2 regions of the Arthrobacter sp. TJ-270 genome follow, and region 2 is predicted to be linked to the other one. Evidence: riboswitches for the same ligand, from Rfam matches in the RefSeq annotation. Region 2 holds a riboswitch; the other holds the start of a gene.
The links. Region 2 has a riboswitch for S-adenosylmethionine ahead of AC4D2M_RS11885 (cobalamin-independent methionine synthase II family protein). Riboswitches for the same ligand answer to the same signal wherever they lie in the genome.

Region 1 (3,980 bases), on a different contig from region 2:
AGCACCATGGTTATCCTCGACCGGCTCGAAGGTGCACCGCGGGGTGTCTATTCGGGCGCCGCCGGGTACTTTTCGCTCGATGGGGCAGCGGACCTCGCCGTCGTCATTCGTACGCTCGTGATGGAGAATGACGACGACGACACCCGCCTCACGCTCGGCGTGGGCGGCGCGATCACGGCCGATTCCGACCCGTCCGAGGAGTGGGAGGAAGTGCGGACGAAGGCGTTCGGGGTATTGTCCGCGCTGGGCTCGTCCTTTCCGGCATAGTCCACATTGCTCGCTGCACGCGGCCTTCCGTCACCTCATCCCGTGTGGAAGCATTGAACAGGCAAAGGACGGATCAACGAAGGAGAAAGGTCATGACCAGCTCCCGCGATGAAAACACGCCCAGCCTGGACGATGTTCAGGAGCCGGACAACGAATTCCTGCCCAACCGGATCTACCAGGGGCACGCAGGAGAGCCCGAACGCCTGGATGATGACGCCCTGGCGGCAGCCACGGAGCAGGAGCGGGTCGACGCCGGGCTCATCGACTACGCCCCAGACCAGGTTCCGGATGCCACCGACCCCCTCCCTGAGGAGGCCTCTGACGAAGCGGACCGGGCACAGCGTGGACTGAACGGGGAAAGCAATCCCGATTCCTGAGAACGCCGGCCCATAGCGCTCGCCCCGGGGCCCTCGGTCGCTAGCGCCTATCGCCCTCCCTGGCCTCGCTTCGCTCGCCCCGGGCCCCTCGGTCGCTAGGCTGGTGCCCATGACTGTTCTGGTGTTCCTGGACTCCTCCTCCCCCGCAGGCCGGATCGCTGACGCGACGCAGCCGCAGCTCAAGGTCACTGACACCGGAATCACGCGCGGCGACGGCATCTTCGAGACCATGCTCGCCGTCAACGGCGCGCCCCGGAAGCTGCAGGCGCATCTGGCCCGGCTGGCGACCTCTGCCGAGGCGCTGGAACTGAAGGTGCCGCCGTCGGACGCGTGGGAACGCGCCATCGCCACCGCGCTGAAGGAAACCGGCGACGACGGCGAACTGGTGGTCAAACTCGTCGCCACCCGCGGGGAGGAAGGGGCCGGTGCGACCTCCTGGGTGCTGGTCTCACCGCTACCCAAGGGGCTGCGCGGGCAGCGCCTCTCGGTACTCCTCCTGGACCGCGGTTATGACAGCACCGTCGCGCAGCGCGCGCCGTGGCTGCTGATGGGGGCCAAGACTCTCTCCTACGCGGTGAACATGGCCGCCCTCCGCTACGCCCGCTCCCACGGCGCCCACGACGTCATCTTCACCTCCACCGACGGCAAGGTGCTCGAAGGCCCGACGTCGACGGTCCTGATTGCCCGGGTGACCGACGGCGTCAAGCAACTAATCACACCGCAGCTGGAGAGCGGGATCCTGCCCGGAACGTCGCAGGGGGCCTTGTTCGCGACCGCCCGTGATGCGGGCTGGGAACTCGGTTATGGCCCACTGGTGCCGGAGGACCTGTTCAACTCCGAGGGCGTCTGGTTGATTTCGAGCGTCCGCCTGCTCGCCGAAGTCGGGTCGATTGACGGGAAGCCGGTCACGGTGTCTCCCGAGTTGACCGCCGAACTCGGAGCCCTGGTGCAGGCAGTCTCCTGAACCGGAACATATAGCGCACGCGCAGGGCGTTACCGCACATTACGGCACAGCGTGGCGGACGGGGTTGCCGGTGCTAGGTTCAATCCGGAGTAACGAGCGCCAGTGCCAAGCCCTGACTTGCTGGCCGGCAACCCTCTTTCACGGCGGGGTGCCTCAGGTGACTACTCGGCACACCGATCAGGATCCACGATCACCAGCGTGCACAGCGTGAGGAGACACAGTGTCACAGCATTACACCCCCCATCAGCAGCCAGGCAACGGCTACGCCGGAGACATCACGCCGCGCGAAGCGGTGGAACGCGTCAGCAAGGGCGCCGTCCTCGTGGATGTCCGCACAGTCGAGGAATGGCAGACCGTCGGCGTCCCTGACCTCACCGATGCCGGGACCGTCCCCCTCTTCCTGGAGTGGAACCGCTCCGACGGCACCCGCAATGTCTCCTTCCTCAACCAGCTGAACGGCCTCAAGGGCAGGGAGCTGCTGTTCCTCTGCCGCTCGGGCGTCCGCTCGGTTGCCGCGGCGCAGAGTGCAACGGCTGCCGGGCACACCGCCTACAACGTGCTGCACGGTTTCGAGGCGAACGGCGGCTGGCGCTCCAGCGGCCTTGCGACCACCGCCCACGCCGAATCCGGTACCCCTGAATCCGGCAGTGCCGAATCCGCGGCTGCCAGTCCGGCGAACGGGCAGGGCGACGCCGGTGAGTGAGTCCACGCCGTCGTCGTTCTCTCCGGCAGCGGGTCGGGAGCCGATCGCCGGTAACGGTGGCTACCCCCGGATCCAACGGCCGGACGACGACACCGCCGCCTGGTCGCCCGACACCCTCGCCGTCCGCGGCGGGCTCGCACGGTCCAATTTCGAGGAAACGTCCGAGGCCCTCTTCCTGAACTCGGGATTCGTGTATTCCTCCGCGGCTGCGGCGGAGGCCGCGTTCACCGGCGACGTCGACCGCTTTGTCTACTCCCGGTACGGCAACCCCACAGTCGCCATGTTTCAGGAACGACTGCGTCTTCTTGAAGGAGCGGAAGCGTGCTTCGCCACCGCCAGCGGCATGTCCGCCGTCTTCACCGCGCTCGGAGCGCTCCTGGCTGCCGGCGACCGCGTAGTCGCCTCCCGCAGCCTGTTCGGCTCCTGCTTCGTCATCCTGAATGAAGTCCTCCCGCGCTGGGGCGTGGAGACGGTCTTCGTGGACGGCTGGGACCTCAACCAGTGGGAAGAAGCGCTGAGCGTCCCTACCACCGCTGTGTTCTTCGAATCCCCTTCGAACCCGATGCAGGAAATCGTCGACATCCGGGCAGTCGTGGAACTCGGCCATGCCGCGGGCGCGCAGGTCGTCGTGGACAATGTCTTTGCCACACCGCTGTTGCAGCGGTGCACGGAACTGGGTGCCGACGTCGTTGTCTATTCCGGCACCAAGCACATCGACGGCCAGGGCAGGGTCCTGGGCGGCGCAATTCTCGGCCGCAAGGAATTCATCGAGGGTCCGGTGAAGACCCTCATGCGGCACACCGGTCCGGCCCTGTCCTCCTTCAACGCCTGGACCCTCCTGAAGGGACTCGAGACGCTCTCCCTGCGGGTCAACCACTCCTCGTCCTCGGCGCTGACCCTCGCCCGCTGGCTGGAAGCTCAACCGGCAGTGACCTGGGTGCGCTATCCCCTGCTCGAATCTCACCCGCAGTTCGATCTCGCCGCTGCCCAGATGACGGCCGGTGGCACGGTGGTCACATTCGAACTGAACGCCCCCGAGGGCCGGGCGAAGGAGCGGGCGTTCGCACTGCTCGATGCGCTGGACATCATCGACATCTCCAACAACCTTGGCGATTCGAAGACACTGATCACCCACCCTGCCACCACGACCCACCGTGCTATGGGTGCTGAAGGGCGCGCGGCCATCGGGCTGTCGGACGGCGTTATCCGGCTCTCGGTGGGTCTTGAGGACGTAAGTGACCTTCAGACGGACCTCGGCAAGGCCCTCGCCGCAGGCTGAAGCTGGGATTCAGCTGTGAGTTCGACCGCACATTGAACCATTCGGGGTAGTGCGAGCGTCTTCCCGGCAGAGGGGTCGAGTGGCCACTTCCACCCCCGGTGTTCAGGGGTGATCACGGGAGGAATCACCATGAGAAAAGCAATCCGCGTCCTGTTAGCCGTCATCGCCATCTGCCTGCTGGCGCTCACCGGCTGTGGCGGCTCAGATACCCAGAGCGAGGACATTCCCGCAGGTGAAGAAACCGCGATGGAAGCACCGCCTACCGAGGACCCGGCCGAGGTGGACCCCCCCGTGGAGGCAACCGAGGGCGACACCGAGGGGGCAACCGGCGAGCCTGCCGGTGGAGGAACAGTTGGAACCCCGCTCGGCGTCGCGGAAACCGACCTGGGT
Region 2 (3,980 bases):
GGCCCGCGATACGTAGTCAGGTGCACCGTCCGCGCCCTTCACCTGCACCTGCTGCTGACGGACCGCGAGCCCAAGGAAGCGGCGCACGCAGCGCAGGAAGTTGCTGGCATCGCTCGGCCGTTGGAAGCCGATCAGGTCGGCGCCGAGCAGGCCTTCGATGACCTGGCGGCGCCACGGGAGTTGCGCATAGATCTCCAGCGGAGGGAAAGGAATGTGGTTGAAGAAACCGATCTTCAGATCCGGTCGGGCTTCGCGGAGGAGCTTGGGAACGAGCTGGAGTTGGTAATCCTGCACCCACACGGTGGCGCCTTCGGCTGCTACGGCTGCGGTCGCCGCTGCAAAGCGCTCGTTGACCTTCCGGTATGAATCCCACCAGTGGCGGTGGAACTCGGGCGGTGCTATGACGTCGTGGTACAGCGGCCAGAGCGTGGCGTTCGAAAAGCCTTCATAGTAGAACTCGACTTCATCTTCGCTCAGGGGGACGGGAACGAGCCGGATGTCAGTGTGGTCGAAGGCTTCGAGGGTCTCGTCAGCAGCACCATGCCACCCCACCCACGCGCCGTCGGCCTTCTCCATGACGGGAGCCAGCGCGGTGACCAGCCCGCCGGGTGACCGCCGCCAGGTGCCGTTGCCGTCGTCGTCGGTCACGCGATCAACCGGAAGCCGGTTGGACACGACAATGAACTCGAACTCACCGTACGTTGTGTCACCTGATTGCATACTGTCTCCCTGACGATGGTAGGCCTACTTATGACTTTAGCTGGTTGGGCGGCGCGGCCGCGCGGCGGGGAAGCGCTCAGCTACGTCGCCTAAAGTGGGTCGAAGACGGAACCGATGTGAACAACGAGGACTGATGACGCCCAGTAATCCCAGACCCAGCAAGGCCCAGCGGAAGTCGGAGGCGCGGCAGGAGATGGAGACGCGGCAGCAGCGGGCATCCTTCCTCATCAAGTGGGGAGTTGTGGCGGCCGTCGTTGCCATTCTCGTGATCGTCGGTCTCATCGTCGCCGGGAACATGCGCAACGAGGTCCCCGATGCAGGTCCGGCCCCTGAACATGGCAACGAGTACGGCGGGATCGCACTGACGTCCACGACCGAGCTTGCGCCCACCACCGTGGACACCGTCGACGTCGCCACACTGCCGGAGGAAGCGCCCAGCCCAGCGGGGCCGCCGCCCGGTGTGGCTGCGACCAGTGCTGACGAGCCGGTGCAGATAGTGGCCTACATCGACGTGAACTGCGTGCACTGTGCCAACTTCGAGCGCACTCACGCGGAGCAGATACAAACCTGGCTCGATGAGGGCGCCATCACTTTCGAGTACCGGAACGTTGCGTACCTCGACCCCAACTCGCAGACGGACTATTCCTCCCGGGGTGCTGCCGCCCTTGCCTGCGTTGCGGATAGCTCGCCGCCGGCCTACTGGGACTTCTCAACGGCACTGTTCGGTAATTTCGAGAACGGCGAACTGTCCGATGCGGAACTCGCGGAGATGGCCACAACTGCCGGTGCCGGGGACATCACGGCCTGCCTCGATGACAATACTTTCCGACCGTGGGTGAAATTCGGAACCCAGGCAGCCGAAACCTACGGGGTCAACGGCACTCCCACTGTGTTCGTCGACGGTGAGGAGGTACCGGACGCGGTGAGCGACTTTGCAACGGTCACCCGGGAGAAGGTCGAAGCCAGGAACTGAGAATTTCCAAGCCCACTGATTTCCCGCCGACCGCGGCGCTGGGCTAATCTTGTGTAGCGCCGTTGGAAGTTCATTTACGACGACGGCGCCTGCTGGCTCAGCCAGTCCGCCTCCTTAGCTCAGTTGGCCAGAGCACCTGTCTTGTAAACAGGGGGTCGCCGGTTCGAATCCGGCAGGGGGCTCCACTAAGAAGGCTGGTTGACTGCCGCAACACCGCTAGCTCCGCGAGGCCTCGTTGCCGGCCGACAGACCTAACCGGGACATTAGGGGAAGCGGCGCGTGCTCCAACCGCTGAAGAAGAGGTAAGCTCCCGCGCCTGCTGCGAGGAAACCCAGGACACCGAGAATGGTCAGCTGCATGCTGATTCCAGCGATGATTAGTCCGAAGCCGGCCAGGATGGTCAGCAGCCCATAAACTTCGCGCGCGCCGATACGCTTGGATGGTCCCGCGTCTTGTAACTTGTGGGCCAGATCGGGGTCCTCTGCCGCGAGCTCCTCTTCGAGCTCCCGTAGGCGTCTACGCTCTTCATCCGATAGCGGCATCAACGGCCTTCTTGTCCCTGGTCTTGCGGAGCTTCACCGACAGGGAACGGCGCGTAACAGCGACGGACCCGGCGATGACTTTCATAATGCTTGCTCTGTATCCAGTATGGTCCTTGCCCGGGGGAGAGCACAGAGCGACCTATGGATCTCGAAAGTGGGAATTGGTCAGGCTTTAGCAGCGCTCATCCCATTCACCGCTCTAAGCTTCGTGGGATGCTTCGTTTCGGTTCATGACGGGGTGTTTTTGGGTGGGGGCTGACAGTGCCACCATGATGGTGGGAGCCTCTTCTGTTGGTGCTCGGCCTGTGGCCGTGGAGAGGGCGTGCCTGCGTCACCGGTGGATTTAGAGCCCTAAACCCCACCATCCAGAGCAGCTGAGAGACCTGCCTCCCTGACGCTGCAGCTTCCCCCGGACCTCCCATCCGGAACGGTGCTAATGGCAGGACCGATGGAAGGAACAGCACCATGACAACTGACCGCATTCACACCAGCCACGCCGGTTCCCTGCCGCGCACACCGGAACTGATCGCCGCCAACGCCGCCAGAACCCTCGCTGAGGATGGCTTCACCCTGCAGCGAACCCCGGAATTCGAGGGCCTGCTCACCTCCGCCGTGGTGGACCTCGTCCAGTGGCAGAAGGACCTCGGAATTACCATCCCGGGGGATGGCGAGTACGGCAAGGCCATGTCGAATGCCGTGGACTACGGCGCCTGGTGGACCTACAGCTTCCAGCGTACCGCCGGTCTTGAACTGACGGACTACAACCCGATCCTCGCCGATGCCGTGCGCAGCGAACCCGGCGCGATCAAACTGACGTCGTTCGCGGATCGGCGCGACTGGACTCGCTTCGCAGCAGCGTATCAGGACCCTGAGAGCGGAATCCAGCTTGGCAAAAACGCCACGGCGTTCCCCTCCGCTACCGGTCCAATTTCATACATCGGCCAGGATGCACTGGCCTCGGACATAGCGAACCTCAAGGTAGGCCTTGACGCGGCGAACGTCCGAACGGGGTTCATCACCGCACTTTCGCCGGGGTCGGCGAGCAGGATCGGCAACGATTACTACGCCAGCGAGGAAGAGTTCATCTATGCATGGGCCGACGTGCTGCGCGAGGAATACCGGGCCATCGTCGACGCCGGTCTCATCGTCCAGATCGATGACCCCTCCCTCGCTGAGAACTGGGATCAGATCAACCCCGAACCCAGCGTCGAGGACTACCAGCGCTTCACCCGCATTCGGGTGGAGGCCCTCAACTACGCACTGCGGGGCCTGCCGGAGGACCAGGTCCGAGTGCACGTGTGCTGGGGATCCTGGCATGGTCCGCACACGACGGATCTAGAGTTCCGGCACATATTGGACCTTGTGCTGAGCATCAACGCCGGGTCGTACTCCTTCGAGGCCGCGAACGCGCGCCACGAACACGAGTGGGCCCTTTGGCAGGACACCACGCTGCCGGACGGAAAACTCATAGTGCCCGGTGTCGTCTCCCATGCGACGAACGTGGTTGAACACCCTGAGCTGGTCGCGCAGCGCATCGAACGCTTCGCGAGCTTGGTAGGGCGCGAGAATGTCATCGCCTCGACCGACTGCGGCCTCGGAGGGCGACTCCACCCGCAGATCGCCACAGCCAAGCTTGAAGCTTTGGGCCGCGGGGCGCAGATCGCCTCAAACAAGTTGTTCGGCCGTTCAGCGACGCTGATCTAACCGTACAAAACACCCTAGGGAACTCTGAGCGGGACGACACG

Region 1: it holds a riboswitch for S-adenosylmethionine, as region 2 does, so the genes downstream of both, AC4D2M_RS03765 (rhodanese-like domain-containing protein) here and AC4D2M_RS11885 (cobalamin-independent methionine synthase II family protein) in region 2, are expected to answer to the same signal.

Annotation. Positions count from the first base shown of each region.
Region 1 is NZ_JBZCNB010000001.1:794,953-798,932, forward strand. It holds gene pabB (aminodeoxychorismate synthase component I) at 1-267, shown strand, start outside; gene AC4D2M_RS03755 (hypothetical protein) at 360-644, shown strand; gene AC4D2M_RS03760 (aminodeoxychorismate lyase) at 754-1,608, shown strand; SAM riboswitch class IV at 1,697-1,822, shown strand; gene AC4D2M_RS03765 (rhodanese-like domain-containing protein) at 1,829-2,311, shown strand; gene AC4D2M_RS03770 (O-succinylhomoserine sulfhydrylase) at 2,382-3,590, shown strand; gene AC4D2M_RS03775 (COG4315 family predicted lipoprotein) at 3,720-3,980, shown strand, end outside.
Region 2 is NZ_JBZCNB010000006.1:7,260-11,239, forward strand. It holds gene otsA (alpha,alpha-trehalose-phosphate synthase (UDP-forming)) at 1-720, opposite strand, end outside; gene AC4D2M_RS11870 (DsbA family protein) at 854-1,693, shown strand; tRNA gene AC4D2M_RS11875 (tRNA-Thr) at 1,802-1,878, shown strand; gene AC4D2M_RS11880 (DUF3040 domain-containing protein) at 1,957-2,235, opposite strand; SAM riboswitch class I at 2,594-2,690, shown strand; gene AC4D2M_RS11885 (cobalamin-independent methionine synthase II family protein) at 2,701-3,939, shown strand.